DNA from 3 places in the Lactobacillus kullabergensis genome. Region 1 is predicted to be linked to each of the others. Evidence: predicted binding sites of a transcription regulator. Region 1 holds the regulator's gene; each other region holds the start of a gene.

The links. The regulator HrcA, encoded in region 1, represses chaperone genes, less so after heat shock. The targets are predictions, from matches to a motif close to TTAGCACTCNNNNNNNNNGAGTGCTAA.
Region 2: a site for HrcA is predicted at 9,628-9,654, ahead of clpP (ATP-dependent Clp endopeptidase proteolytic subunit ClpP). Genes of this name have one in related genera too.
Region 3: a site for HrcA is predicted at 8,318-8,344, ahead of DKL58_RS09195 (ATP-dependent Clp protease ATP-binding subunit). Genes of this name have one in related genera too.

What each region holds. Positions count from the first base shown of each region.
Region 1 covers NZ_CP029477.1:1,151,773-1,162,677, forward strand. The annotation lists gene lepA (translation elongation factor 4) at 1-1,237, opposite strand, end outside; gene dnaJ (molecular chaperone DnaJ) at 1,608-2,750, opposite strand; gene dnaK (molecular chaperone DnaK) at 2,829-4,691, opposite strand; gene grpE (nucleotide exchange factor GrpE) at 4,710-5,297, opposite strand; gene hrcA (heat-inducible transcriptional repressor HrcA) at 5,310-6,359, opposite strand; gene ribF (riboflavin biosynthesis protein RibF) at 6,492-7,424, opposite strand; gene truB (tRNA pseudouridine(55) synthase TruB) at 7,443-8,336, opposite strand; gene DKL58_RS05475 (ribosome-binding factor A) at 8,381-8,743, opposite strand; gene infB (translation initiation factor IF-2) at 8,761-10,905, opposite strand, start outside.
Region 2 covers NZ_CP029477.1:654,735-665,639, forward strand. The annotation lists gene uvrA (excinuclease ABC subunit UvrA) at 1-844, shown strand, start outside; gene DKL58_RS03285 (HdeD family acid-resistance protein) at 874-1,437, shown strand; gene rapZ (RNase adapter RapZ) at 1,528-2,406, shown strand; gene DKL58_RS03295 (gluconeogenesis factor YvcK family protein) at 2,411-3,436, shown strand; gene whiA (DNA-binding protein WhiA) at 3,443-4,378, shown strand; gene DKL58_RS03305 (DeoR/GlpR family DNA-binding transcription regulator) at 4,410-5,192, opposite strand; gene DKL58_RS03310 (PTS sugar transporter subunit IIA) at 5,531-5,998, shown strand; gene DKL58_RS03315 (PTS sugar transporter subunit IIB) at 6,010-6,327, shown strand; gene DKL58_RS03320 (PTS galactitol transporter subunit IIC) at 6,346-7,890, shown strand; gene DKL58_RS03325 (hypothetical protein) at 7,906-8,166, shown strand; gene DKL58_RS03330 (class II aldolase/adducin family protein) at 8,167-8,910, shown strand; gene clpP (ATP-dependent Clp endopeptidase proteolytic subunit ClpP) at 9,022-9,606, opposite strand; gene DKL58_RS03340 (SH3-like domain-containing protein) at 9,767-10,905, shown strand, end outside.
Region 3 covers NZ_CP029477.1:1,953,361-1,964,265, reverse strand. The annotation lists gene DKL58_RS09240 (PTS sugar transporter subunit IIB) at 1-121, shown strand, start outside; gene DKL58_RS09235 (PTS mannose/fructose/sorbose/N-acetylgalactosamine transporter subunit IIC) at 118-915, shown strand; gene DKL58_RS09230 (PTS system mannose/fructose/sorbose family transporter subunit IID) at 893-1,732, shown strand; gene DKL58_RS09225 (PTS sugar transporter subunit IIA) at 1,742-2,158, shown strand; gene DKL58_RS09220 (DUF975 family protein) at 2,316-3,023, shown strand; gene DKL58_RS09215 (hypothetical protein) at 3,095-3,328, opposite strand; gene DKL58_RS09210 (PTS sugar transporter subunit IIC) at 3,478-4,773, shown strand; gene DKL58_RS09205 (alpha/beta hydrolase) at 4,778-5,644, shown strand; gene DKL58_RS09200 (AAA family ATPase) at 5,644-8,175, shown strand; gene DKL58_RS09195 (ATP-dependent Clp protease ATP-binding subunit) at 8,381-10,477, shown strand; gene DKL58_RS09190 (branched-chain amino acid aminotransferase) at 10,731-10,905, shown strand, end outside.

The DNA.
Region 1 (10,905 bases):
CAAAAGGTTCCTGCACTTCCTTATATTCACCTGCAGACGGTAAATCAGAAGGATTATCAATCACTTTGGTTGTGCCGTCATTCATAATCGCATGATAATCAACAGAAGGGGCAGTCATAATCAAGTCTAAGTCAAATTCCTGTTCAAGTCTTTCCTGCACCACATCCATGTGGAGTAAACCTAAAAAACCGCACCTAAAGCCAAAGCCTAAAGCAGTTGAAGTTTCAGGTTCAAATTCTAAAGCAGCATCATTGAGCTGCAATTTTTGTAAAGCTTCCTTAAGGTCATCATATTTTCCATTGTCTACGGGATACATACCTGAATAAACCATTGGTGGTATCTGACGATAACCGGGAAGTGGTTCCGCGGTCGGATGTTCTGCGGCAGTGATAGTATCACCAACACGAGTTTCACGAACGGACTTGATGTTAGCCGTTAAGTAACCAACATCCCCAGCAATTAGAATATCTTTTTTAACCGGATGTGGACTGGAAACTCCAACTTCAGTAACTTCATATTCCTTACCGGTATTCATGATTTTTATTTTATCACCGGGTTTAACGGTACCTTCTTCAATCCGCACAGATAAAACAACACCGCGATAGTCATCATATTTTGAATCAAAAATCAACGCTTTTAACGGTGCTTGGAGATCTCCACTAGGAGCTGGTATATCTTTAACTATGCGTTCAAGCAACTCCTTAATTCCCTGCCCGGTTTTACCGGAAACTTCAACAGCGTCGGAAGCATCTAACCCCAACATTTCTGTGATTTCCTCTTTAGCCTGCTCCGGATTAGCTGAAGGCAGATCAATTTTATTTATAACAGGCAAAATTTCTAAGTCATCATCAATTGCTAAGTATGTATTTGCCAAAGTTTGTGCTTGCACACCTTGCGAAGCATCTACAACTAACAATGCACCTTCACAAGCCGCTAAGGAACGGGAAACCTCATAAGAAAAATCCACGTGTCCTGGGGTATCAATTAAATGAAAAATGTAGTCTTCGCCATCTTGCGCATGATATTTAATTTCTACTGAGTTCATCTTGATGGTGATGCCGCGTTGGCGTTCCAGCGGCATATCGTCTAACATCTGATTTTTTAATTGGCGTTCAGATACCGTATCGGTCAACTCTAAAATTCGATCGGCAATCGTAGACTTACCATGATCAATATGAGCTACAATGGAAAAATTGCGAATACGCTTCTGATAATCTTGTAATTTTGTTATGTCCATAAATAATTTGCACCCTTTACTCTATCTTTATTATTATAACAAATTCCCAAACACCTATAAAATTAATTAAGATAAAGAAACTTTTTATCAAAATTAAAGGACTAATCCCATCAAGCTTGAAGAATTAGTCCTTTAGTTCAATTTGCAAATAATACTACTAATATCTTATAATGCCATTTTTATCTGACATTCCATTTTCATTGAAAAGTCTCAAATAATTTTTGATTTCTTTTTTACACAGCAGGGATCATCGGATTTAATTATTAAGTCAGTATCAATCTTTCACCAGTATTTATAACCTTTTGGGCAACTCAACATCATAATTCTCCATTTTTGCAGACCAACATTCACAGTAATAATAGCATATTTTTTACTGCAATCTTTCTTTTAATCTCTCAAAGAATCCTTTTTCCTGTGGTGTTATTGACCCACCACCGGCTTTGACAAAATCAACCAAAGCCTGTTTCTGCTTTTCATTGATTGACTTTGGAATCTGTACTTGAACAGTGGTTATTTGATCACCTTTACCATTGCCACGCAAATATGGAACACCTTCGCCACGCAAAGTAAATTCTTTATTAGGCTGTGTACCAGCAGGAATTTTTAATTTCTTTTCTCCATGCACGGTTTTAACATTAATTTCATCGCCTAAAGTTGCCTGGGCAAAGGAGATTGGAACAGTAGTATAAATAGTAGTACCTTTGCGTTCGAAATCTTTTGATGGCTTAATACGATAACTGATATAAAGGTCACCATAAGGACCACCATTTTTACCCGCTTCTCCCTGGCCTTCATAACGTAATTGTTGTCCATTATCTATTCCGGCAGGAATATTAACTTCAATAGTATTTTTGCCATCAATTACGCCTTTGCCGTGACAAGTTTGGCAAGGATGCTCGATAATTACGCCTTTGCCGTTACATTTATCACAAACTGTCTGACGACGAATAACTCCCAACATAGATTTTTGAGTTATTGTCATGTAGCCAGTACCATTACATTTATCACAGGTTATCGGATGCGTTCCTTTTTCAGCACCATTACCTTTACATGTAGGACATGTTTCACTCCGAGTGTATGAAACCTGAGTCTTCTTGCCCGTGATTGCATCCATAAAATCAATTGACAAAGTATAGTCTAGATCTTCACCACGAGTTGGTGCTGTTGGGTTGGCGCGACGCTGATTTGCTCCTGTTGCACCACCGAAGAAATCATTAAAAATATCACCAAAATCACCAAAGCCGCCAAAATCACTATATCCTTGACCTGCACCGCCAAAGCCTCCCTGACCATTGACTCCGGCCGAACCAAATTGGTCATATTGTGCTTTCTTTTGCTGGTCATGCAAAACTTCGTAAGCTTCATTAACCTTCTTATACTTTTCTTCAGCACCGGGTTCATGATTTAAATCAGGGTGGTATTTTTTGGCAAGTTTACGATAAGCAGAGGTAATTTCCTTATCACTGGCATTGCGATCAACACCCAGAACGCTATAGTAATCTTCTTGTGCCATCTATAAGCTCCTTAACTTTACAAAAGAAAAGAACTACTTTTTGGCAGTTCTTTTCTAATTTATTCAATTATAAACCCTTTACTTATCTGGGTCTACCTTATGAAACTCGCCTTCACCTGCGGAACCACTACCTGAATTGCCATCTTGGGAACCAGGATTTTGTGGTCCTGCTTGAGGTCCAGCCTGTCCTTGTGCACCTTGAGCCCCACCATTAGCTTGGTACAATTTGACTGCTAAGTCTTGGGCAACTTTAGACAATTCATCCTTCTTGGACTTCATCTCATCCAAGTTGTTGTCCTTTTGAGCCTTCTTCAAAGCATCAAGTGCATCTTGAACCTTCTTAGTATCATCATCTGATACCTTGCCTTTGACATCCTTCAAAGTCTTTTCAGTTGAGAAGATTAATTGATCGACTTCATTACGAAGATCAACTTCTTCTTTCTTCTTCTTATCCTCTTCAGCATGTTCTTCAGCTTCTTTTTGCATCTTCTTGATTTCTTCGTCAGATAAACCGGATGAACTCTTGATGGTAATCTTTTGTTCTTTACCGGTTCCCATATCTTTAGCAGAAACATTAACGATGCCGTTTTTGTCAATATCGAATGTAACTTGAATTTGAGGAACACCACGTGGAGCGGCAGGAATGTCTGTTAGTTCAAAACGACCTAATGTTTTATCGTCAGCAGCCATTGGGCGCTCCCCTTGCAAAACGTGAACATCAACAGCCGGTTGATTGTCTGCAGCAGTAGAGAAAATTTGACTCTTTGAAGTTGGAATTGTCGTATTCTTTTCAATTAACTTAGTAAATACGCCACCCATGGTCTCAATACCTAAAGAAAGAGGAGTGACATCAAGTAAAACTACGTCCTTAACATCACCAGAAATAACTCCACCTTGAATTGCTGCACCTAAAGCAACAGCTTCATCTGGGTTAATTGAGTGATCAGGCTCTTTACCAGCCCACTTCTTAACTGCATCCTGAACAGCAGGAATACGGGTTGAACCACCATTCAAAATAACTTTATCAATGTCATTAACTGTTAATTCAGCATCTTTCAATGCATTGTCAAATGGAATCTTTGTCTTATCAACTAAATCAGCAGTTAATTCGTCAAATTTTGCTCTAGTTAAATCAGCTTCCAAATGTAATGGTCCAGATTCACCAGCAGAAATAAATGGTAATGAAATATGAGTTGAAGACACGCCAGACAAATCTTTCTTAGCTTTTTCAGCGGCATCCTTTAACCTTTGTAAAGCCATTTTATCTTTAGAAAGGTCAACACCATTTTCATCTTTAAAGTTCTTGATCAACCAATCAATAATTTTATTATCGAAGTCATCGCCACCAAGGTGAGTATCACCGTTAGTTGAAAGTACTTGGAAGACTCCGTCACCTAATTGCAAAACAGAAACATCAAAGGTACCACCACCAAGGTCATAAACCAGAACTTTTTCATCTTCAGCATCTTTATCAAGACCATATGCAAGTGAAGATGCAGTTGGTTCGTTAATTATTCTCTTAACGTCTAAGCCTGCAATTTTACCGGCATCCTTAGTAGCTTGACGCTGAGCATCGTTAAAGTATGCAGGAACTGTAATGACTGCTTCAGTAACCTTTTCACCAAGATAATCTTCAGAGAATTTCTTGATATATTGTAAAATCATGGCAGAAATTTCTTGAGGAGTGTATGCTTTATCACCAATCTTGACCTTATAATCAGCTTCACCCATATGACGCTTAATTGAAGAAATAGTATTAGGATTAGTAATAGCCTGTCTCTTTGCGACTTCACCGACTTGAATTTCTCCATCCTTGAAAGCAACTACTGAAGGTGTAGTACGGTTTCCTTCTGGATTGGTAATAATTTTTGGCTCTTTTCCTTCAAGAACAGCAACTGCCGAGTTGGTAGTTCCGAGGTCAATTCCGATAACTTTTGACATTGATATGCTTCCTTTCAATTATTGTGCTACAACAACCATCGCTGGTCTTAAAGTACGATCTTTGTACAAGTATCCTTTTTGCAAAACCCGCACAACATGATCTTTTTGATCTTCATTTTCAGCTTCAACTGTTTGGACAGCTTGGTGTAAATTAGGATCAAACTTTACACCTTCAGCAGTGATTTCACTGATTCCATGATCTTTCATGGCTTTAACCAGAGAATCAAGTGTCATTTGCACTCCCTTTTTAAGCTGCTTTGATGCTTCATCATCAACCTTTGTTGCCAAAGCTCTTTCTAAATTATCCATTGCTGGCAAAACATCTTTAGCTAAAGATTGTGATTCATATTTAATAAGTTGCGCTCTTTCATTATTGTAGCGATTTTGCATATTTTGCATTTCAGCTTGACTGCGCAAGTACTTATCTTCTAAATCATCTTTTTCTTTTTGCAACTGGGTCAAATTGTGTTGCAGTTTGCTTTCCAAAGGTTCGGACTTCTTTTTTTCGTTAGCCTTAGCTTGAGAATGCTTTTTAACTTCTTTTGATTCAGTTGATTCTTTTTGCTCTTTTTTTGAATTTTTACTGTTAATTTCTTCTTTACTCACGGCTAACCTCCTTTATTTAAATCTACCATAATAATCAAGCAACTTTTTAGATAGCTCATTTCTGAAATATTCAAGCAATCCTATCACTTGAGAATACGGCATATTATCAGGGCCAAGTAAAGCAATTATGCCCTTTCCGTGAGGACCAACGCTGTACTCTGCCGTAAGCAGACTATAATCCTTTAACAAATCATTTGATAACTCAGACCCTAGACTTACCCGAACTGGATATCTGTCACTTTTTAAGTTTTGCCTGTTATCCAAAATACTAGAAATTAAGTCATTATGCTCAATCATTTCATATAATGACCGCAAATTAGAAACGTCACTCAAAGAAATATTATTGAGCAAATTAATCTGACCATCGACATACATTTGCTCGCTGGCAGCATCACTGATCACATCTTCAACTAAATCTATTAATTCAGACACATGAGCAGCTTTAAGCTTTTGTCCTAAAGTCTTCTTAAGAAACTCAGGTGTAACCTGATCTAGCGACTTTCCTACTAATTCATCGTTAATCATACGAACGGCACGTTCAATGTCATCACCATGAATATTGTATGGTAAGTTATAAACCTGGTCATGAACATCGCCATCACTGGTACCAAGAATAGCCATAATCTGTCTGCCAAATAAAGGTACTATACGAAATCCGGTAATAGTTAAATCACTATTCTCAGGCCCCTCCGCAAATGCAGTGTAATTTGTTAGGTCAGATAAGATCTTAACAGCTTCCTGTACGATGTCGTTAACTTGATGAAACGGCTGATCAAGCTGATTAATAATTCTTTTATAAACAGAAGATGAAATCTGTAAAGGCTCAACTAAATTGTCAAGATAGTAACGGTAGCCTTCTGTTGAAGGTACTCGACCACTTGACAAATGAGTTTTTTCAATCAAGCCTTTTTCTTCTAAAACCGCCATTTCGTTACGAATAGTTGCACTTGAAACTTTAATAGGTAACTGATTCATGACTGTTTTAGACCCAACAGGATCATGTGTCTGCGTAAAATCATTGATAATTGTTTTTAAAATTAATTCTTGACGTTCGGTCAACATAAATATCGCCCTCACTTTTAGCACTCAAACTTATTAGGTGCTAACAATTAATATGATACTAGCTTTTAGCAGAATGTCAAGTTGAGTGCTAACTTTTTTACAAAAAAACGCTTATCCCCTTTAAAATTGAAATTAACCAATGCCGGCAAAATAAGCTTTGATTTCTGCCTCATCACCACTCATTTGTTTTTTTAGTTCTTTTAAGTTATCAAATTTAATTTCGCCACGAGTATACTTATACCATTTAATTACCATTTCTTCATCATAGGCTTCTTGATTAAATCCAAATAAATTCGATTCAATATAAAGCTTTTTACCCTCATTAATAGTTACGTTATAACCCACGCTTGTCATTGAGTCATACCACTTGCCTTTAATCTTGGTTTTAGTAGCGTATACTCCAATTTTAGGAACCACCTTGTCTTGAGACCAAACTAGATTTGCTGTAGGAAAACCCAGTTTATGGCCATTACGTAAACCGTGCCCGACCTTACCGGACATGACATACGGAAACCCTAATAATTTAGTGGCCAATTCCATATTTCCACTGGTAATGGCCCTTTTTATTTCCGTAGAGCCAATTTTTTGGCCATCATAAGACTGTTTTGGAACATCAATAATAGCAAATCTTCCCTTAGCAAACTTAGGGAAATTTTTCATATTGGCAATCTCTTTGGGACCATAAGTGTAGTCAAAGCCGGCTACAACTGTATCAGCATTTAATTTAACAATAATTTTATCTACAAATTCCTGTGCAGTCAGTTTGCTAAATGCCTCATTAAAATGCATCACAAGCAAAAAATCAACTTTTAGTTCCTGCATCTTATAAGCTTTTTCAGACAATGTATCTATATAGCTGACTTCTTTATTTTGATAAATTTCTTTAGGATGTCGATCAAATGTCATTACTACTAATGGTAAATGCTTTTGAATTGCTTTTTCTTTTGCGATTTTGATTAATTCCTGATGACCACGATGAACACCGTCAAAGAATCCTAAAGCAAGGATTATCTTTTGTGGAATAATATTTTCCTTAAACGGGTAAGTTAAATGGATAATTTCCATAATAAGACCTTCATTCACTTATTCATTTTGTAAAAGCATTAAATAAGGGCGATACATGGTACCATCTTTTTGATAAATTGCCTTAACTCTATTATTGTATCCTAATGCCACTTTTTTTGCATTCGTTTTCAGAGAAATCGTTGCTCCATTTTTAACTTTGGCCCACAGATCTGTATCAATATCCTCATGAGCATAATTAGTAAAAAAAGAGTCAATTGGTTGAAGCAATTCATTTACCATATCTGGATTTTCTGAAATTTCATTCAATTTAACAGCTTGATCTATATCAAAGCCTGAACTAGAAGTGCGCCGCAAATTTTTCATTACTGCTGGCACACCAAGGTTTGTTCCCAAATCATTTATTAAAGAGCGAACATAGGTTCCTTTGCTGCATTCAATTTTAAAATCAAAAACTTCTTGACCATTTTCTTTATCAAAAACAGGTTCATTTGTAAGATCGTAAGAAAAAACTTCAACCCGTCTTTTTGGCCTTTCAACTTTAATACCTGCTCGCGCATATTCATATAAATGCTTGCCATTTACTCGGACGGCCGAATAAATAGGTGGTACCTGTTCTATACTGCCCACAAACTCTTGCATAGCTTTTTGAATTTGATGGTATTTAATTTTACTAGTTATTTTTTTAAATTCTGTTTTTTTGCCACTAATATCGTAACTATCAGTGGCAAAGCCAAAAATTCCCTGACCTACATATTTTTTGTTTTCCTCGTGCATCAATTCAATCAATTTTGTGGCCTGACCAATTGCAATTGGTAGCACTCCCGTAACGTCAGGATCTAGGGTACCAGCATGGCCTATTTTTTTAATATGCAGCGCTTTGCGTAAATGATAGACAACGTCTGCGCTTGTCATGCCCTTATCCTTATCTATCACTAAAATACCATTTAACATTTTTTATTACCTAATCATGAAAAAAGCGCCTCACAGCGCTTTTCTTAATTATTGCGATTTGCATCCTGCTTTTTTACTTCAGCGATTAACTGATCAATTTTACTACCATATTTAACTGAATTATCTCGTTTAAAAATCAACTCTGGTACTTTATATACAGTTAGGACTTGCCCCAACAAATGCCTCATCAATCCCTTAGCTTTATTTAAACCAGCAGCAGCTTCTTCTTCTTTTTTAGAATCTTCAGAAAGAATGCTGTAATAAACAGTAGCATATGATAAGTCATTTGTACATTCAACCGCTGTAATTGTTACATCATTAACTCGTGGATCACGAATATTTTTTCGTAAAATTTTCGTTAATTCACGGAGGATTTCTCCTTCAACACGACCTATTCTGTGTTTCATGCTTTCTCCCAGTTGATTTATTCAGGCTTAACTTCCTGTTTTTCTACGGCTTCCATTTCGTCACCAATCTTGATGTCATTATAGCCCTCAATGGTTAAACCGCAATCGAATCCTTGCTTAACAATTTTAGCATCATCTTTAAACCGTTTGAGTGACGCAACTTTTCCGGTATAGATCACAACCCCATCACGAATCAAATTGATTGCAGAATCTTTTGATACGTATCCGGAATCAACAAATGCACCAGCAATCGTCCCAACTTTAGAAACTTTCCAAGTTTCACGTACAGTCAGATTACCAACAACTTTATCTTCATAAGTTGGTTCAAGCATACCCTTCATAGCAGCTTTAACATCATCAATTGCCTTGTAAATAATACTATATAGTCGAATATCTACTCCATCTGCTTCAGCTTGAGATTTAGCAGTAGCGGTTGGACGGACATTAAAGCCAATAATAAAGGCATTCGAAGCTCCGGCTAATGTAACATCCGATTCATTTACTGCTCCTACACCCGCATGAATGATATTAACACGAACGCCCTCGACTTCTATCTTTTCAAGCGATTGTTGTAAAGCTTCTACTGAACCTTGTACATCTGCTTTTAAGACAACGTCTACTTCTTTCATGTTTTCTTTTTTCATCGTGTCAAACAAGTTATCAAGAGTAACATGTTGGACATTTTCACGAGATTGTTGTAAAGCCTGTTGTGCTCTTTGTTCACCAACGCTTCTTGCAGTCTTTTCATCATCAAAGACAACTATCTTATCGGCTGACTCGGGCACATCATTCAATCCAGTAATTTCAACTGGCATTGATGGTGTAGCTTTTTCTACCTGGCGTCCACGATCATTAGTCATCACTCTGACACGACCAAAGCGATTACCGACAACAATAGGATCACCTACTTTTAGGGTTCCTTGTTGAACCAAAAGGTCAGCAACTGGGCCACGGCCACGGGAAAGGCGAGCTTCAATAACAGTCCCAATTGCCTTTTGCGTAGGATCCGCCTGTAGTTCCATGACATCTGCTTGTAAGAGAATCATTTGTAAAAGTTCATCAACATTTTCACCAGTTTTGGCAGAAATGTTTACAAAAATAGTGTCACCACCATAATTTTCCGGAATCAAATTGTATTTCATTAACTGTTCAGTAACATGCTCAGGGTTTGCACCAGGAACATCCATTTTGTTAATTGCGACAATGATTGGTACCTTAGCACTTTTAGCATGGTCAATGGCTTCAACAGTTTGTGGCATAACTCCATCATCTGCAGCTACAACCAGTACAACAATATCGGTGATTTCAGCACCACGTTCACGCATGTTAGAAAATGCCGCATGTCCAGGCGTATCTAAAAATGTGATTGGCTTATTATCTACTCTTACCTGATAGGCACCAATTTTCTGTGTAATACCACCAGCTTCATGAGCAGAAACATGAGTATGACGCAATCGGTCAAGCAAAGTTGTTTTACCATGGTCAACGTGACCCATGATTGTAACAACTGGTGGTCGCTTAATTTGATGCTTAGATTTCATAGAAGCTGCCATTCTCTTGTCGTAAAGAGTATCAATATCAGATATATCTTCATGAACTTTTTCTTTGGCATTGATATTATATTCAGCAGCAACTAATTCTATTGCATCTTTATCAAGTGACTGATTTTGATTAGTCATCACACCTAACATAAATAGTTTCTTAACTATTTCAGCAGGTTCACGGTGCAGCAACTTGCCCAAATCTTGAGCATTCATACCAACTTCGTACACCAGTGTTTCCGGTAACGGACGTTCTTTTCTCTGGGTTGGCTGTTTCTTTGGTACCTGTTCGAACTGCTTTTTCTTATTCTTGCGTTTACGCTTTTCTTGATGCTTTGAGTAATCATTGGTACCAAAAGTTTGATTTTTACCTTTTCTGCCAGGTTTACCAGAATTGCGACCGTGACCATTACCACGACGCTTTTCTTCTTTTGCAGGTTCAGGTGCAGCATTTGTATCTAAAGCTTTAGGTTTATTAACTGGACTTGCCTTTTGTGTATTCTTCATTCTGGCTGGCGAAGGCTTAATTATTTTAGGTCCAGTTACCTTAGGAGCTGTAGTCTCGACTTTAACAACTTTATTTTCTGATTTTGAAACATTCTTGTTATCTTCTCCAGAAGA
Region 2 (10,905 bases), 500 kb from region 1:
TAGCGGCTATCAAAATATTGAAAAAATTATTGATATTGACCAAAGCCCAATCGGACGCACTCCACGTAGTAATCCCGCCACATATACAAGCGTTTTTGATGATATTAGAGCGCTGTTTGCTCAGACAAATGAAGCCAAACTTCGCGGCTATACCAAAGCACGTTTTTCATTTAATGTTAAAGGGGGACGTTGTGAAGCCTGTCATGGCGACGGTATTATTAAAATAGAGATGAACTTCCTACCAGATGTTTACGTTCCATGTGAAGTATGTCATGGCAGTCGCTACAACTCTGAAACTTTAGAAGTTACATACCGTAAGAAGAACATTGCACAAGTATTGGATATGACAATCAGTGAGGCTTGTACCTTTTTCAAAAAAATTCCTAAAATTGCCCGAAAATTGCAAACGATTGTAGATGTCGGCCTAGGCTATGTCAAATTGGGTCAATCTGCAACTACTCTTTCTGGTGGGGAAGCTCAAAGAATGAAGCTGGCTGCTGAACTGCAAAAGTTGTCAACGGGAAAGAACTTCTATATTCTCGATGAACCAACGACTGGACTTCATACTGATGACATTAAGCGGTTACTGGAAGTCTTACAAAGATTGGTTGATCAAGGAAATACTGTTTTAATAATTGAACATAATCTTGATGTGATTAAAAATGCTGACTGGCTGATTGACCTTGGTCCAGAAGGAGGAGAAGCTGGTGGCAAAATTGTCGCTACCGGAACCCCAGAGCAAGTAGCCAAAGTTAAAGAAAGCTACACGGGACAATATTTAAAACCAGTGTTAAAAAGGGATACAGCATTAACAAAAAAGGCTAGTGAAAAACCAGGTAAATAGTATTAATTATTCACAATAAAGTGTACAATATAGCGCAAGGAGGAATAAAAATGGATAATTTTTCTAGTTACAGAGGAAATCGCGGGTTTAACTGGGCTGCATTTATTTCCGGTATATTAATGATAATTGCTGGACTATTTTTATTGCGTCATCCTGGTAAAGCACTACATGCCTTTGTTTTGCTTTTTGCTATCGTTTCCATTGTCCAAGGTTTTGTTTGGTTAGTATTTTACAGCCGTTTTAGGTATTTTATCCCTTCTAGCTGGTTGTCAATAGTTTCAGGAGTGCTTGATATTATCGTAGGAATTTTATTTCTCTATTCCTATGATGCTGGTGGATTAACTATTGCATATTTATTTGCATTTTGGTTTCTATTTGATTCAATTAGCGGGATCATTTTTTCATGGAGTATGAGGAAGATTTCTACCTTTTTCTTTTGGCTCAATTTAATATTAAATATTTTAGGGTTACTGATAGCAATTAGTTTGATGTTTAATCCTGCGTTGTCAGCTTTAACATTGATTTGGCTAGTTTCCTTCTGGTTGCTAATCTTTGGTATTAATCAGATAATTGCAGCATTTGTCAACAGATAAATTTAAAAAGTTCATTTGAACTTTTTTTTTGCCAAAAAAGTAATGAAACACCTGGTATGTTATAATTTTAGTAATAGGAGGTCAGCGAAAATGGCTAAGCATAAAAAGCAGCTACTGATTGTTACAGGCATGAGTGGTGCAGGGAAAACCGTGGCTTCTCATGCTTTAGAAGACATGGGCTATTTTGTAGTAGATAATTTGCCTCCAACGCTTTTGCCAAGCTTTTGGGACTTGATCGTGAATTCAGATGGTTTTACCAAAGTAGCCGTGGTAATTGATTTACGTGTTAGGCGGTTCTATAAGGATTTGGATAATGAAATCAATTCATTGGAAGATAACGGCAATGTCCAAACAAGAATAGTTTTTTTAGATGCGACAAATAATACTTTAGTAGCACGTTATAAAGAAACAAGGCGTGTACCACCTTTGGCCAATAATGGTCGTTTACTTGATGGTATTCTAGAAGAAAGACGAATTTTAACCGGCATCAAAAGTCGTGCAAATGACATAATTGATACTTCTAATCTAAGTCCAAAAGAATTGAAACAAGAAATGGCTAATAGATTTAGCGAACAGCATAAACAACCCTTTTCAATTGAAGTATTATCTTTTGGCTTTAAATATGGCATGCCGATTGATGCTGATATTGTGATGGATGTCAGATTTTTGCCTAATCCATTTTACATACCGGAATTGCGACCATTTACCGGTCTTGATAAGAGAGTTTTTAATTATGTGATGGAGAAAAAAGAAACGCGCAGCTTTTATCAGAAATTTTTGGATTTATTAAAAGATGCTTTACCAGGATATATCAAAGAAGGTAAAAGCAAGTTAACTATTGCGATTGGTTGTACAGGTGGACAGCACCGCAGTGTAGCAATCGCACACCAATTAGCAAAAGATTTGGCTGAAGATTACACGGTTGACATCACCCATCGTGAAATTAGTCGTTACGCTAGAAATAGGTGATTATATGACATTTGATGAAAAAGCAATTCGCACTACGAAAAGCAGGAGACCTAAGGTTGTAGTTATTGGTGGCGGTACAGGGTTGCCGGTTGTTTTAAATGCGCTCAAAGAGAAGAATGCTGATATCACAGCGATAGTGACAGTATCAGATGACGGAGGTTCTTCTGGTTCTATTCGCAATTTTATTAATGTTGTTCCACCTGGTGATATCCGTAATGTTTTAGTTTCGTTAAGTGAAATTTCCCAAGAAGAAAAAGATGTCTTCCAGTATCGCTTTGATTCTTCCGATTCATTTTTCTCTGGCCATGCCATTGGTAATTTGATTATCGCTGCTTTGAATGAAATGCACGGAAATATTTTTGATGCAGTACAGTCTTTATCTACAATGATGAGAGTGGACGGCCATGTTTTTCCAGCCTCTAATGAGCCCTTAACGCTTAATGCAGAATTTGTTGATGGTTCTATTCAAAATGGTGAAAAAGAAATTACTGATAAAGACAAAAGAATTAAACGAGTATGGGTTACAAATACAAATTCCAAGTCTGAACCAGAAGCTGTACCGCCTGTTTTGGAGGCAATAAAAAATGCTGATGCTGTAGTCTTAGGACCTGGAAGTTTGTTCACATCAATCTTGCCTAATCTAATGATTCCTAATTTAGGAGAAGCAGTCAAAGAAACTAACGCAGAAGTAATATATATTTGCAATATCATGACTCAGCTAGGCGAAACGGATCACTTTTCAGATTGTGACCATGTCAGAGTAATCAATGCCCATCTTGGTGGGCATTATATTAATACGACCTTGGTTAATGGTGCCAAAATAGATATGTCCAAGTTTAATCCTAAAGATTATGATGCCTACCTAGAACCTGTAAAAAATGATTTCAAAGGGTTACGTGAGCAGGGCTGCCGCGTGATCACTGATGATTTTATTGACCAACATAGTGGCTTGGTTTTTCATGATGGCAGAAAAGTAGCTAAGGAAATCATCAACTTGGCCTATGCTGCAATGACTCGCAGGAAGGAATAACTAACAATGGCAAGCTATGCAAGTAATGTGAAAAAAGAGTTGACCTCACTACCTATTCATCCTGAACATGCTAAGGCAGAATTGGCTGCTTTTTTGCGCATGAATGGCGTTTTAAATTTTCACGAGCATCAGTTTAGCCTTGATATTACTACTGAAAACCCTGCAATTGCTAGACGGATTTTTTCTTTAATAAAGACCGCGTATAAAGTTGAACCACAACTAATAGTTTCACGCAAAATGAAGCTTAAAAAAAATAACCAATACCTAGTACGATTGCAGAATCATGTCAAAGAAATACTGAATAATTTAGAAATTTTAACACCTACGTTAAATTTAATTACCAGAATTCCAGAGAGGATTATTAAATCACGTGAAGGGGCAATGTCATACCTTAGGGGTGCATTTTTAGCCAGTGGCAGTGTGAATAATCCCAATACGAGCAGGTATCATCTAGAGATTTATTCTATTTATCAAGATCATAATGATGATTTACTTAAGATTATGAATGGTCGTTTTAATTTGAATGCTAAAAGTACGAAAAGACGACGAGGTTATATTGTATACCTAAAAGAAGCTGAAAAAATCGGTGACTTTTTACATATTGTTGGAGCTTTAAATGCGATGCTGTCTTTTGAAGATCTGCGTATTATGCGTGACATGCGGAATTCTGTGAACCGGCTTGTTAATTGTGATACAGCTAATTTAAAAAAGACGGCAAATGCAGCAGCGAAACAGGTTGAAGACATAGAACTAATTGAGCGCAAAATTGGCTTAGAAAATATTCCTGAAAAGTTGCAGGGATTGGCTAGACTACGATTAGAGGAACCGGAACTGTCACTGAAAGAAATAGCGCAGCAGGTTCCGGACGGTCCAATATCAAAATCAGGAGTCAATCATCGTTTTAAAAAAATTCATGATATAGCAGAAAACATAAAGAAATGAAAAAGAAACCCATCCATGCGGATGGGCTTTTTTATTGTGTTGAAGTGACGATAAGGTCTATGCCGCTGCTAGTTATATTTTTAGCAATAGCAGTAGATGGAGTCTTATCAGTAATAATGGTCTTAATTTTTTTTGAATTGAAATCCGATAAAAGAATATAATCTTTTTTTCCAAACTTCGTATGGTCAATTAGTAATATTGTCTTCTCTGATTTTGCAATGGCTGCTCTCTTCATGTATGTTTGGCTTTCGTCAGCCATATATATACCATTTTCATCAATTGAACTACAAGAGATGAAGTTTAAATTTGGTCGATAATTATTGTTAAGATCATAGATTGCTTTTGGACCTAGTATTGAATTGGAGCGATTAGAAATTTGTCCTCCCAACACAGAGATGTCAATATTCCTTAATTGTGTAACTTCATCGACAATATTTATATTATTTGTAATAATATGCAGATTTTCTTTTCCAGCAAAATACTTGGGCAAAAAAGTTAAGGTTGAAGATCCATCCAAAAATATAGCAGCTCCATTAGTAATCAAATCTGCTGCATATTTACAAAGCTTATTCTTAACTGCCACATTTTCACTTCTTCGAGTTGCATAAGCAATTTCTACGTTGGAATTTTCAAGCAAACTGACATAACCGTGTGTTCTGCTAATTGTATTTGTTGCTTGTAGACTTATTAGATCTCTTCTTAAGGTTGAAATACTTATTCCTAATTTTTCTTGCAATTCTTTTGTACTTATTCTTTTGTTTTTAGCTAAAATTTCGATTATTTGCTGTAACCGATCTGCTTTTGAAACATTCAACTTTGCTCCTCCTGTTTACCCAATAATACAAATATCATATTATCAAAAGAAAATGAATATGAAGATAATAAAGATTTTTTATAGTTTTCGATTTGAACAAAATAGCTGATAAATTATATATATCTTAACAGCCTTAATTATAACGTTTACAAGGCTTAAACACTTAGAAATATATTTTACATATTCTTTTTAGTCCTAGTTCATAAATTTGAACATTTGTGAACAAATAACATATTTTTTTCAAAAAAAACTTGAAATGCTCATGAAAGCGTTTTATAATCATACTTGTAAAATAAAAGTTCAAAAATGTTCGAACAAATGAACAAAAGGAGGATTTAATGAGTAGTTATTCTGATTTATTTGACCGTAATCTCGTGTTCTGGGACGTAAATGCAAGCAATTGCACTGAATTATATCAAAAAATTGCCAAAGAGCTTGAAAAATTCAATGTAGTTGAATCAAGCTATTTTAAAGCTTTAACCGAAAGAGAAAAGGAATTTCCTACTGGTTTGAATACCCAGTATTTACCAATTGCACTACCACATGCTAATCCTGAAAATGTCAAAAAAGCATTTATAGCTGTTGTGAAAACGGCAGGTAAAGTTAAGATGAAGCAAATGGGAACTAATGAAGATATGGAAACGAATTATTTTTTCTTCTTAGGAATTGTTAAAGAAAAACAAGATTTACAAGTCAAGTTATTGCAAAGATTTATGCAGCTGATGAATGACGAAAGTTTCGTTAGCTCATTTAAAAAACTGTCAAAGCCAGAAGAAGTTTATGAATTTTTAGTAGATCGATTTTAAAGGAGTTTATCATGTTAAAAATTGTTGTTGCATGCGGCAGTGGGATTGCCACTAGTGAAACGGTTGTAGGTACTGTAAAGTCTTTTTTGGAAGACCATTCAGTTAAAGGTGTAGAAGTTGAGGCAACAGATTTTAAACAACTAGCCAGTGTTTTGCCAAATTATGATATTTATGTTTGGTTAGCAAAACCTACACCGGAGATTCATGACATTTGCAAAAAAGAAGGAATTCCAGAAGTAAACGGAGTTGATATTTTGACAGGGTCAAAGGGTGACAAAACTTATCTAGAGTTGGTCAATGCCATGATGTCATTAAAAAGTAAAGCATAGTGAAAGGGGATGAGTTAAATGGAAATATTAAAAAACGTAGTCAATTATGTTCTTAACTTAGGGGCTGCGGTCTTCGTACCATTGATTATGTTCGTCATCTCTATCATAGCAAGATTAAAGTTGAGTAAAGCAGTTAAAGCCTCACTTACATTGGGTGTTGCTTTTAGTGGAATGACTTTGGTTGTTAATTACATGACTGATTCAATTTCGCCGGCTGCCAAGGCAATGTCTAAGATGTTGCACTTAAGTTTGAATGCTATTGACCAGGGGTGGCCTGGTGTAGCTGCAATCACCTGGTCATACAAAGCAGCATTTTTGTTCTTTCCGTTCTTGTTACTAATTAATTTTGTCATGCTGACATTTAATTGGACAAAAACCTTGAACGTAGATATGTGGAATGTTTGGAACAAGATTTTCACGTATGTTGTGGTCCTATACTTTACACATAATGCCATTTATGGGTTCATTGTTGCCGGCATTCAAATTGTTTTAGAACTAAAAGCAGGGGACATGTGGCAAAGACACATTCAAGACCTGACTGGAATTCCGGGAGTTACTGTTCCTCATTTCGTGACCTTATTTGCAGTTGTACTAATGCCACTTAATAAACTGTTAGATTTTATTCCAATAATGAATAAACCAGCTGATGCTAATGCTATCCAAAAGAAAATTGGTATTTTTGCTGATAACTCAGTAATGGGCGCGATTATTGGATTGTTATTAGGTTTTGGAGCAGGCTATTCTGTTTCGGGTTCCTTAAAACTTGCCATTGAGGCCGCAGCAGCCATGACAATGTTTCCAATGATTTCAAAATTATTCATGGAAGCATTAAATCCGATAGCTAATGCTATGAATGAAATGATGAAGAAACATTTCAAGGGTCGGCAAGTATTTATTGGCTTAGATTGGCCAATTCTCGCAGGAAGAAATGAATTATGGGTTACAGTAATCATTTTAGTACCAGTTATGTTAATTATGGCAATGGTTTTACCTGGTAACACAGTTTTACCATTTGCCGGAATAATAAATCTGTCATTTGTAGTTGCAGCTTTGCTTTTAACAGGAGCAAACCTGTGGAGAATGCTGACATTAGGTATTATTACAACCCCAATTTTCTTATACGGAGCAACCTATTTTGCACCAGTCATTACCAATTTGGCCAAATCGACTGGAGCCGTTCATGTTAATCCCGGTCAACAGTTGTCCTGGTCGACATTTGAAGGACCTGATTTTAGATTGTTTTTTGCACAAGCCTTTAATGGCAAGTGGTGGGCAATAGCTGCAGCTTTAGTATGGTTATTAATTTTTGTTTGGCTTTATAAAGATCAAAATAAAATTGCCTTGCCTAGCAAACGTTATGCCCTAAATAATGGCCAGGTTAACAAAGTAGAAAGTACTCAAGATGATCTTGAAATTAATGAAGAAGATAAATCATGGAGTATTTCCAGTATAGACGGTATTGATTTTGCTAATGTGCATAAAAAGATTCCGAGTCCTGCAACAAAAGGCAACTTCACAATCAACGATATTAATGACTTAGATTTTACGAACTTTAACAAGTAAAACGGAGTAAATCAAATGAAAGATAAAACTCCAAAATCAAAAAAATTAACCAAAATATGGTGGTCGTTTGCTTTATTCATTAACATCATTTTAACAATTCAAGCAATTTTGACTCAAAATATTATTGGTTGTATCAGCGTAACCTTATTTGGTCTTTTTATAGCTAAATATGGTGACCCAGTAATTTTTGAAAATTATAACCGCCAAAAAGAAATTAAGTATCAGGCTGCCTATAAAAAGCGCAGAGAATATGAAGTAAGGAAAAGAGATAAATAAATGATAGAGAATTACAATATAACTAAGGAAAGACTTCCTTTTGAAAATGAACGTAAAGATATTGCTGAAGTAGCACGCGAAATGTTTAACCGGAAGATGACAAATATCGCGGGTGGAAATATTTCCGTCAAAATTACTCCAGATGAAACTTTCTCTTATGATAACCAGACTTATTATGCTAACCACGATTACTTACTAATGACTCCTACTTTTATGTCAGAAGCGTGGTTTTCAAAACTAAATGCTTCTCAAATTTTAGTCATTGATTTGGAAACAGGCAAAAAACTGGCTGGTGAAGGTCGATTAACCCGTGAAATCAACATGCATATAGGAGCTTATAAAGCAAATAAGGATATTAGAGTAGTTTACCATTCTCATGCTCCAAAAAGCATGTTTTGGGCAACACTGGGTCAGGATATGCCTAATTTAACAGAGATTACCTCTTTTAATGTTCCTCTTGGCAAAATTAAATGCTTACCTTATCGAGTAGCATGCAGTAAAGAACTTGCAGATTTAGTGCACGATGAACTGGTAAAGCTTGGTGATAACGCTAAAGAAAATATTTTTCTATTAAACAGCCACGGAGTTTTAATTACTGAAACAGATCTGCATGCTGCAGCTCAAGTTTTAGAAACAGTTGAGTGGAATGCGGAGATTGCATATAAACAGGCAATCTTTAAGAAATTAGGAATCATAGATCAATATCAATCACGTGGCAAAAGTACTGATGGTATGGTTGGTTAAACTGCCAGGCTAAAAGTAAATATCTATTCAAACAAAAAGGAAGTCAAATACAATAATTTGACTTCCTTTTTCACTCTTAAAGAGCATCAATTTTTTAGTTGATAATAAATTTTATTTCTTTTGGTTAACCATAATTTCATCGATTAAACCATAGTCTTTAGCCTGCTGTGCGGTCATATAATTATCGCGCTCAGTATCCTTTTGGATTTTTTCCAAGGGCTGACCAGTAGTTTCATGTAAGATACGGTTAATCTTTTCACGACTCTTTAAGATTTCATTAGCTGCGATCTGAATATCAGTTTGTTGGCCTTGAGCACCACCCAAAGGTTGGTGAATTAAAACCGTGGAGTTAGGTAAAGCAAAACGTTTACCTTTTGCACCACTGGTTAACAAAATGGAAGCCATTGAGGCTGCCATACCAATGGCAATGGTTGAAACATCTGATTTAATAAAGTTCATGGTATCCATGATTGCCAAACCAGAAGTAATTACTCCACCAGGTGAGTTTATATAAAGTGAAATATCCTTGGTGTTATCTTGAGCATCAAGAAATAGTAATTGTGCAATAATTGAATTTGCCATATCATCGTTAATTTCACCACTAAGCATGATGATACGGTCTTTTAACAAACGTGAATAAATGTCGTATGCGCGTTCGCCACGTGCAGTTTGTTCAATAACTGTAGGTACAAGCATCTTTCTACCTCCTAAATATAATTAGCACTCTATCAAGTACAGTGCTAATTAAATCACTTACATTACGTGCTGTCAATGAAAGTGTATTAATTTTGTATTCTTTTTAATGAGGTTTTTATTATATAATTTAAAGGTAAACTTAAATATTGGAGGATATATTTTGAAGCTTTGTAAGAAAACAATAACCTATTTACTGACTATAGTTGCCGGACTATTGATCTATACCGGCTTGTCAACTACATCAGTTGCGGCAGATTCCAGTAGCACTCAGCCGCCAGTTCAAGATGATAATAATAAATCATCGAATAGCTCAACTGATGCAAATTCTGATAATACTGATGCCAATAAATCTGGTCAAACTGATCAAGATGGTACAGATGATCAGGATAATACTAAACCTAAGCCAAAACAGGTTGTTACTGGTTTTGCTATGATGACAAAAGTTGCCGGTAATAAAAACTATAAGGTTTGGAAAGAAGTTAAAGACGGCAAAGTTAATACTAAAGTAGCTGATGGCATTAATTTTCAGTACAGTCACATTCAGTCGGATCAACTGATCGAAACCAAGAAATATCGCTATTGGCGTATTTATGTCAATGGTCGTGAAGTAGGTTATGTAAATGAAAATTACTTTGACAGAAACAAAATCGCTGTTCCTAAGACTGTTACTTTGGTTCGCAATGAGTTTTATGACTTTTCAACAAAAGATGCAATTTCATATGTTACAAATAGCATGGGAACTGTAATTGACAATAGTCAGGTAATTGTTTCTAAAGATAGTATAAATTGTGGTACTCCTAAAACATATAAAGTGAAATATACATATGGAGACGCAACTGCCACCGTTAAAGTGACTGTAAGAAAGAGTACTAAAGAAGGAGTTGTTGATGCAGATACATTTAATTCCTTCCCTGCTCAACCGGGCACAAATGATTATCAAGCTTGGAAAACTCATTATGGTTCATCCTTAAATTATGTTAGTCCAACAGAGTATAGCCCTGAAGATAGTAAACATACCTTAACTAGTGGTGATTTAACTTTAAAGACGAAATTTTACCAGCCAGTTTTACTCAGTGTGGCAGATCCGACAGATGATAACATTAATCGTGTCGGTCATATTCCAGAAGGAGTAACCGTTTCTGATGGTTGGGCCTATACCAGTCTTTTGAGCCACACAGATGTGATGTCTGGTCACATTGTTGGTTATGATTTGAACAAATTAACTAATCCATATAATTCACAACACTTACTTGATATGACCCAAAAGAAGTTTAACAATTATGTTAAACATATTAAAGT
Region 3 (10,905 bases), 800 kb from region 1:
TGCATTAAATGAAAAAGAAAAAGCTGATTTAAATAAAATCCATGAATATGGTGTTCCGATAAAATTACAATTTGTTCCTAATGATCCTGAGAAAGATTATTTCGATAAAAAAGGAGAATAATAATGGAAATTTTACAAGATATCCTGATCATTATTTTAGCTGGATACATGACTATGGATGAAGATGGGATAGTTTTATTGACATATTTTCCCGTGATAGTCGGTTTGGCCACTGGTTTAATTATGGGTGATTTACATACAGCTATGGTTGTTGCAGGTACATTCCAGTTAATGATGTTAGGGGTCGCAGCTTTAGGAGGAGCATCAGTTCCTAATTATGGGTTAGCAACTATTGTAGGTGCATTTGTCGCAATTAGAACAGGTACAGGTTTAAAAACTGCCATTGCTGTCGGTATACCTGTTGGCTTATTAGCAATTCAGTTAGAAGTTTTACGGAGAATTATAGCCAACTTTGTTGCTCATAAAATGCAGTCTCTTAATGAAGAAAAAAAGTGGAAGCAGATGTTGCGCTGGGGATACGCAGGACCCGTTTTATGTTTTGTAGAGACAGCTTTACCTACAGCAATAGTAGTTTTAGTTGGACCAGCTGCAATTAAAATGATTTTGAAATTTATACCTACTTGGATAACAGACGGATTAACAGTTGCCGGCGGCTTGCTGCCTGTAGTTGGTATTGCAATGCTGCTACACTATATGCCAGTAAAAAAGTTCTTACCTTTTCTAGTTGCTGGTTTTGTTTTGGCAGCTTTTATCAAAATACCAATAATTGGTATAGCATTATTAGGTTTAGCAGCAGCATACTGGTACTTTAATTCTGAGATTGACAAAAATAAATATAGCCAAAACCAAGCAGTAGCTAAAAATGATACAACTGGAGAAGATTATGATGAATAAAAATGTTGAAAACAAATCAAGCTACCACGTTACAAAAAAAGATTTGACGTGGGCATCGTTACGATTTAATTGGATATGCGTGAATCTATTTAATTATGAGTCACAACTGGGCCCGTCACTAGTATGGTCTATGGCTCCACTATTGCGGAAAATTTATCCGAAAGACTCAGATTACCAGGCCTCACTAAAAAATCACTTTAACTACTTTAATACTACTCCGTATTTAGCAAATATAGTGCTAGGTACCACGGTAGCTATGGAAGAAAAAGATGGAATCAAGGCATTGCCAACAGTTCAATCTTTTAAAACGAGTATTATGGGTCCGTTAGCGGGTATTGGTGATACAATATTCTGGGTACTTTGGCCCACTATTATGGGATCAATTGCTGGATATATGGCTTTGCAAGGCAATCCGCTTGGAGCAATAATTTGGTTTTTAGTTAATATTTTATTTAATGTCATGAAGGTCTGGCTGTACCATGTTGGCTATTCATCTGGAACAAGACTAATTGACACTTTAGGAGATAAGATAAATACTTTTACCGAAGCTGCATCAGTAATGGGGGTCACAGTTATAGGTGCCTTAGTTGCTACAGTAGTTAAAGTTTCAGTACCATATGTCTTTAAGTTTGGTAAAGTATCAATGAATATTCAAACAGACATTTTAGATAAAATAATGCCAGCATTATTACCAGCTCTGTTTACTTTCTTTATTTATAAATTATTGGATAATAAAAAATGGACTCCGACAAAGATTATATTTTTAGTAATTTTAATAGCACTCGGTGGAACATTTTTAGGAATTTTTAAAGCTTAAGGTTATTGAATGGATAGAAAAATTGTAATTGCTTCACATCATGCTATGGCTAAGGGTATTGAGGATACTCTAAAGTATTTGACCCATACAGATCTTGATATTTGCGTATTATGTGCATACATGGAAAACAAAAAAATTGATTCAGAAGTTGCAAATGTAATGAGTAAATTTAAAAAAGAAGATGAGGTCTTCATTTTTACGGATATTGCATCTGGTAGTGTGAACCAAAAATTTTATAAATATATTAATCGACCGCATACCCACATAATAGCTGGAATGAATTTGCCTATTATAATGAGTATAGCTTTAAATAGTTCGCAGGAATATTTTAGTGAAGAAGCAATCAAGAAGTTAGTTAACCAAGCAAAAGACTCTTTGGTTTATGTTAACCAGAGTAAAAAAAGCCTGGATAAAGAAGACGAATAAATGTAAGTTTCTATAATGTGGTCAGTAATGGTGGCACAAACACTGTGTGAGCTTAGTTCCGATGTTGGTGGAACTAGGCTTTTTTTGTGTTTTCTTTGCTAACTGCTATTGCTAGGGGGTAAAATATATTTAATATATACTAGATAAGGAGATAAGTATGAACAGAGCAGAACTAAAACTAGAAGCTAAGAATCAACTGCGTCATAACTGGGGCTGGGCTATTAGTATTGGTTTCGTAATGACGCTATTTGTTGGTTTCTTTTTTGCCAGGCCAGTAGTAAATGGTTCGCTTAAGACTGCGAATAGTGTGAATGATGTCATGGGAACTGGCTCAATTGATTCGCTGTTTAAGCCAGCATTTTGGGCAGGACAATTTGGTCCTGATACGGGATTAACCATTATTGGCAACTTTTTCATGTTGAGTATGGTGGTCACTTTCTTACACTTTGCTCGTGGAGAAAGACTAGGCTTTTTTAAAGGTATTTTTTCTGCTTTTACTGATGGCCGGTTTGTACCGGAATTTTTAAATTATCTTTGTGGGTATATTTTTCAATTTCTGTGGTCTCTATTATTAGTTATCCCAGGCTTAATTAAGTCTTATTCTTATGCCATGACGCCATATATTGTTAATGACTTAGTGGAAAGTGGACAAGAAGTTCACGCAACAACAGCGATTACACTAAGCCGTCAGTTAATGAACGGGCATAAATGGGAATTATTTGTATTAAATTTAAGTTTTATTGGCTGGTATCTTTTGAGTGTACTAACTTTAGGCATTGGTTATATTTGGTTAGTTCCTTACGAGCAGACAACTAAAGCTAATTTTTACCGCAGGCTAGCCGGCGATCGTTATTTAAAAAAATAAATTGATAACAAAACAAATTAAAAGAGCAAGATGTTCATTATCTTGCTCTTTTTAAGTGTCCATTGAAAAAATTAGTATTTGTTCAAGTCTTCAATACTTTCCTGAAACCATTTGCCAGCGTATTTAGAGTTGAAATCATCGGTCTTTTTAAGGGCTTCTTTGATTTGACTGGAATTCAAGTGATCCATCAGGTATAGCTTTAATGCCTTGTTAATTAAGTCATTAAAATCGGTATCATTAACTTCTAAATATTTTTCTGTTAACTTTGCTACTTTTTCAGATAATTCGATTTTCTTTCTGCTCATTTTTTAACCCCTTAAAATATACATTCATTATAGCATTTTATTCATAACTAATAAGAAAAAATAATTAACGGCATAAAAAATAGCTAGCAATAAAAAAATAGAGTATTATTTTATTTTAAATATAATATTCAATGTTAGGGTCTGAATTAATGAAAGAATTTACTATCGATATCGTAGCACGTATGCAGGAATTTTCTTTTTTTCGTGCGACAAGGCATACCATGGCAATACTGATGCCGATTGCAGTGGTTGGCTCATATTTTAAGCTGTTTAATGATCTGATTTTTACACCCAATGGACTGATTTATAATATTTTTAATTTAGATACAGTTTTATCAGATCACATTTGGTATGGTGGTTCTTTTGTATGTCGCGGAATGGTAGAAATTACTTTTGGTGTTTTTGGCGTCTATGCCAGTTATTTTATGGCCCGTTATACTGCACGGCTTTATCATAAAGATTCAACCATGGCTGGCTTAACAGCTGTTTTAATTATGCTTTTTTGTTCGTATGCGTCTAGTAGTGGTCGTAATGCGCGCATGCCTTTTACGGCTAGCTTGTTACAAATTAATGCGGTTTTTATAGCCTTGGTTATAGGATATTGTGTGGGACAAATTTTTCATTTATTAGGGAAAGACTTTTCTTATGTTAAAGATGAAGGAACAAAGATAATCCAAAAAAGGGCAGGGGATGCTGTTTTGCCTAGCGCTGTTTCACTGCTACTGGGTATTTTCTTAGGAATTATAATTTATGAATTACAACTTAAACTCCTTAATTCCACCAGTTTTAATGAAATTGTCAGTCGAGTTCAGACCACTAATAATTTTGGCGAAGTTTTATTGCTTTCAGCTGTGATTACTTTTTTAGATTGGTTAGGAATCGGTTATCCATTGCGTTCCTTATCAGGAACAGTTAATAATGCTTTTACTGCTGAAAATTTGACGTATACATTAAAACACGGTAATTCCTGGAATGTGCCGTATAAATACTTGGGCAGTTCGCTTATTAACAGTTATGGCATAATGGGTGGTGCCAGTGTTGCTTTAGCCGTGATTGTGTTGCTTTTAATAAGGCGAGGTAATAGAGAAAATGAAATAAATGCTAAAATTAATTTATTACCAGCTGCTTTTGGTTCTACCTTGGGATTTACAATTGGTTTACCTCTAATTTTAAATCCTGTGTTCGTATTGCCTAGTGTTATGATCCCGGTTATTAATATGACATTGGCTGCTGTGGCTATTAGTGTACATATTATTCCTGTGAGTGTTTATCAAATTTTAAAAGGAACCCCCGGAATTTTAGTTTCATTTTTTGGCACAAATGGTAACTGGTCAACGTTAATTTTTACATTACTGCTATTTTTGTTGGATATAGTTTTGCTATTACCAATAATTAAAATTAATGAAAAAATTGATCTAAGAATTGCTTACCAGAAGAAGGAATGATCAGATGCGTAAAAATCCTAATTATAAATGGCTAATCTTGGTCATAATTATTTTAATTATGCTGGCTGTCCCCAGTTTCTTTTGGATGAAAAAGGATAATAAATCAAGAGCCGAACTTAGCAAGTCGCTACTTTCTCCTGTAATAATGGTTCCTGGATCCAGTGCTACAACTGAGCGTTTTAACGATTTGATTGATGAATTGAATAAAACTACTCTCAACAGACACAGTGTAATAAAAATCAAAGTTTCACGTGAAGCAAAGCTTACTTACAGTGGCTCTATTGGTAAAAACGATTTGGAACCTTTTATTATTATTGGTTTTGACAACAATAAAGACGGTTATACAAATATTAAAAAACAAGCAAAATGGCTAAATGTTGCGTTTGAATCACTAATTCAAAACTATAAGTTTAATAATTTTAAAGCGTTTGGTCATTCTAACGGTGGTTTAATTTGGACTTACTGGCTGGAACATTATTATTCTGAATATTCTGATAACATTAAGATAAAGAAGTTAATGACTTTAGGAACTCCTTATAACTTTACGGAAAGTAATATTAATAATCGGACGCAAATGCTGGCAGATTTTATTAAAAATCGTGCAACACTACCGCAATATTTAAAAGTTTATTCTCTTTCTGGAGGGAAAAATTATGAATCAGATGGAATCGTACCTGAAACAAGTGTTGCTGCCGGTAAATTCATTTTTCAAAATCAGGTCAAGAATTATACGGCAATGACAGTTACAGGCGAAAAGGCAGATCACTCAGATTTGCCGCAAAATAAGCAGGTAATTCAAGCAATTAGGCAATACTTGTTGAAGAAAACCAATAAGCCATTAAAGCCAATTAAAGGAAAGGATAATCGTTAATGAAGTATCAAGAACAACCGTCAAAAATTGAAGTTATTGGTGGTAAAGTTAATAATCTCAAAAATATTAACGTTAATATTCCCTTACATAAATTTGTAGCCATCTCTGGCTTAAGCGGTTCTGGAAAATCCAGCTTAGCAATGGGTATTCTTTATTCAGAAGGTGCAAGACGTTATCTTGATTCCTTAGCAGCCTATACTAGGAGACGCATTAGCCAAGTTGGTCGTGCACAAGTAGATGAGGTAAAACATATCCCTTCAGCTTTGGCATTAAGACAGCGACCTGCTGTTCCTGGTGTGCGCTCAACTGTTGGCACAGTAACGGAAGTCTTTAATATCTTACGATTAATTTTTTCCCGTTTAGGTTCACCTGTATGTCCTAATGGTCATAGGGTTCCACCAACCATAAAAATTGCTGAAGCAATGGATTTAACTGGGGAAGCAATGGGTCGCTTGACGTGTCCTACATGTGGCGTACAATTTTATGCTTTCAGCGCTGAAGACTTTGCGTTTAATTCAGATGGGGCGTGTCAAAAATGCCAGGGTCTAGGAACAGTTGAACAGATCGATGATAGTCAAATTATTGCTGATGAAAATTTATCACTTGAAAAAGGTGCAGTAGCCACTTGGCAAATTCCTGGTCGAAATTGGATGTGGCGTATTGCCCGTGAACTAGGAGTACGGACTGATATTCCATATAAAGAGTTGAATGCTAAAGAAAAAGATATTGTGCTTCATGGTAAAGAGCGAAAAGTCCCTATTGACTTGCCAACTTCAACTGGTCGAGTTTATCATCTTGATGCGCTATATGAGAATGCCTATAATGCGGTGGCTAACTCCCGTAAAACAACTAAGTCGGAGCGAGGATTGCAAAGAATTAATTCTTTTTATAAATTTAGTACCTGTCCTCGCTGCCATGGCTATCGGATTGATCCTAGTCGCTGGCAGCAACTAGTTGCCGGCAAAAATATTGTTGAAGCTGAAAAACTGACTTTAGGTGAATTAACTCAATATATGGACGAGATTTTAGCAAGTTTGCCACAAGACATGCAAGACTTAGCAGAAAATTTAACGAGTGAGTTGTTGCATCAAGTCAAACCTCTGTTAAAATTAGGACTAGATTATTTGAATATAGATAGACAAGCAAGCAGTCTTTCCACTGGGGAACTTCAACGTATCCAGCTTGGCAGAACGTTGCGCACCGAAACCACAGGGGTACTCTATGTATTAGATGAACCATCAGTGGGCTTACACCCTGATAATGTAGCTGGGTTGATTGATGTATTTCATGAATTGGTCAATCAAGGCAATTCTTTAGTTGTTGTTGATCATGAAACTGCCATTATTAACGCAGCTGATTGGGTGATTGAAATTGGTCCCGGTTCAGGCAGCCAGGGTGGTGAAATTATTTCCCAGGGAATACCCGAAGAGATAGAACATAATGAAAAATCCTTAATTGGACCATATTTAACAGGTAAAGCACCATTATTTGTCAGACCCAGGGCCAATAAAGACCAAGTCTTTAAACATGGCAAAATAAAGCTTGATGTTACTAAGCGCTTTAACTTAAAAAACTTGCATGTGCAAATACCTGTCAATCGCTTAACTTCTGTTACCGGATTTTCAGGTGCTGGTAAAACTACTCTCATTCTAGATTCTTTGATTCCGGCATTGAAGGCACAAAAAAATAATAGTGAAAGACCTAAGTGGGTAAAGAACTTAGATAATGACTATATTAAAAACGTGGTTAGTGTTGATTCTACTCCAGTTGGTAAAAATCAGCGCTCAACTGTTGCAACTTATACAGATATTATGGACAACTTGCGTAAACTTTTTGCCAAACAGCCTTTAGCTAAAAAGTTGAAATATCGTGCATCTCATTTTTCATATAATAATAAAGAAGGTGCATGCCCAGCATGCGGTGGCACTGGTGTTATTGCACTTGATATCCAATATTTGCCAGACATGGTTGAGACATGTTCAGTATGTGGAGGTCATCGTTTCAATCAAAATGTCTTGCAGGTAAAATGGCACAATTTAAGTATTGCTGACGTTTTGGATTACTCAGTAGATGATGCCTTAAAAGAAGAAATTTTTCAAGAAGTGCCAAAAATTAATAAAACAATTACAACATTGCATGACATGGGATTAGGTTATCTTCATTTAGGAGAATCTACTCCGGCTTTGTCAGGAGGAGAAGCACAGCGCTTAAAGTTAACGAGCCATATTCATCAAAGACAAAAAGGTACTTTATTTGTTTTTGATGAGCCAACAGTAGGTTTGCATCCACAAGATGTTAGAACTCTCTTACAAGTGTTTCAAAGACTGCTTGAACAAGAAGGCACTATTATTACTATTACGCATGACTTGGATATTATGGCTAACAGTGACTATATGATTGATATGGGACCTAGAGGAGGACAACAAGGAGGAAAGATTATTGCAAGTGGTGCACCTGTGGATATTTCTCGAAAATCTAATAGTTTGACTGGTAAATATTTAGCAAAGCAGTTTAATTTATATCAAAAATAGAAAACAAAAGCCTTAAAAGTAGTAATAATGTAACTTTCAGGGCTTTTTTGCTTCTTGTGGAAAAACATCCAATCCTGTGGAAAAAAGTAATCAAAACTATTGCTTTCTGTGGATAACCTGCTATAATATTATATGTAAGTGATTAGCAGTCGAATGCACCGAGTGCTAATTGCAAATTTATAACCTATCAAAGGGGTGTTTACATATGGCATATTTTGATAATGAGTTTGACGATTTATTTAACGAATTAAACAATTCTTTCTTTAACAATACTAATGATAATGGTGGAGCTATTCCTATTCACTACTCTAGTAGCATGAATATCTCTCCGCAAGACTTAAATCAAAACGGACAAATGGGACAAAAGCAAGGACAAAAGCCAATTGGCGTTGACCTGGTTGAACAAGCTAAAAAGAATAAATACGATCCTGTAATTGGGCGTGACGAGCAAATTCAGGAAGTAATAGAAATTTTAAGCCGGCGTAAAAAGAATAACCCAGTATTAGTTGGGCCGGCTGGAGTTGGTAAAACTGCCATTGTAGAAGGATTAGCACAAAAGATCGCTGCAGGCGATGTTCCTGACAAGATGAAAGACAAACATATTATTGCAATCAACATTAATGATATGGTTGCTGGATCAAGTTTGCGTGGTAGCTTTGAAGAGCGCCTGAAAAAAGTGATTGATGAAGCTAAGAAGAACCCAAATATTATTTTGTTTATTGATGAATTGCATAATATTGTTGGAGCAGGTTCTACTGATTCTGAAAATAACAATGGTGACGCCGCTAATATTTTGAAACCAGCTTTAGCTAGTGGTGACTTGAACTTAATTGGTGCAACGACTACAAGTGAGTACCGCAGAATTGAAAATGATGCGGCACTGGCACGTCGGTTCCAACCAGTACAGGTTCCAGAACCATCAGCTGCAGTGACTGTCAAAATTTTGGAGGGTCTCAAAGATAAGTACGAAGCTTTCCATCATGTGAAATATAATGATAGTGCCTTAAAGCTTGCAGTCACATTGTCACAACGTTATATTCAAGGACGCTATTTACCTGATAAAGCTATTGATTTAATGGATGAAGCTGGTGCTAAAAAAGGCCTTGACACGCTTCCTAGTGATGTGGCAACTTTAAAGAAAAAGATTAAGAAACTGGAAGATGAAAAAGAAGAGGCTGTCAAAAAGGAAGATTACAGTAAAGCAAACGAGTTGAAAAAGCAGATTGAAGATTTACGTAATCAGGCTGATCACGTAGATGCTGCTGCTACTCCTCGTGTTACTGATAAAGATATCTATGCTTTAATTGAAGCTAAGACCAAAATTCCAATGAGTGAATTACACGCAAGTGCAGGACAAAAGAATCTTGATTTGGCTGAAAAATTAAAGAAAGTGGTAATTGATCAGGATAATGCAGTTGATGTTATTACCGATGCAATTGCCCGTAAACAAGTTTTTAAAGACAATGATCGTCCTACGGGTACGTTCTTGTTAACCGGACCTACTGGTGTAGGTAAAACGGAATTAGCTAAACAATTGGCCATTCAATTATTTGGTGGTGAAAATCATCTGATTAGACTTGATATGTCTGAATATCAAGATCAAATGGCAGTTAACAAGCTAATTGGCTCTGCTCCCGGTTACGTTGGCTATGGTGAGGGCGGTCAATTGACTGAAAAGGTTCGTCACCAACCATACAGCTTAATTTTATTCGATGAAATTGAAAAAGCCAATCCACAAGTATTTAATGCCTTGCTTCAGATTATGGACGATGGTCGTTTAACTGATGCTCAAGGCAGGACTGTTTCCTTTAAGGATACAATTTTAATCATGACTTCTAATGCTGGTTATTCTGACCAATTGCTAAAGGACGGTAAAATAGATCATGATAAATTAATCAAGGCTTTGGAAGCATACTTCAGACCAGAATTTTTGAATAGACTTGATGCGATTGTGCCATTTAATTCATTAACTAAAGATGATATGAATAAAATTATTGACATTTACTTAAGTAAAATGGCACATGTTTTGGCAAAAAAGAACGTTAAGGTTGACGTTTCTGATGAGACTAAAGCTTATTTAGCTGAAAAGGGCTATGATAAGAAATTTGGTGCTAGACCTTTACGTCGGGTAGTTGAGCAGGACTTGGAAACACCGATTGCTAAATTATTGATGAAAGAGCCTGACACCAAAGAAGTCAAATTTACGGCAGATGACAAACATGTTTACTTAAATGACGCTGCAGTATTAGATATTAAACCAAAAGAAAAAACTGAAAATAATGATAAAACAAAACAAGACTAATCTCAAAAAGGGATCATTCAATAGAGGATGATTCCTTTTTTGCTTCTAGTTGTTTCATGTGAAACCTTCCATACAGTAACAAAATTGAATTTTTGTTTAATTATCAGAAATTCATATTATTTTATTAAAATTAATGTAAATTCACTATTGACATCAACAAAAATATAGTTTAAATTAGGTAGCAATTAAATTATTATTAAAAAGCTAAAAATTATTTTTTAGCTTTTGTAGTTTTGTTATAGGGGACAATCAAATGAAACAACGAGTAGAAGACCTGGATTGGAAAAATCTGGGATTTAAGTATCGTGATCTGCCTTATCGATATGAGGCGAAATATAAAGATGGAGAATGGCAGGAAGGAAAACTGACCGAAGATTCATCCATGACCTTTTCTGAAGGCGCGGAAGTACTGCACTATGGACAAGAGG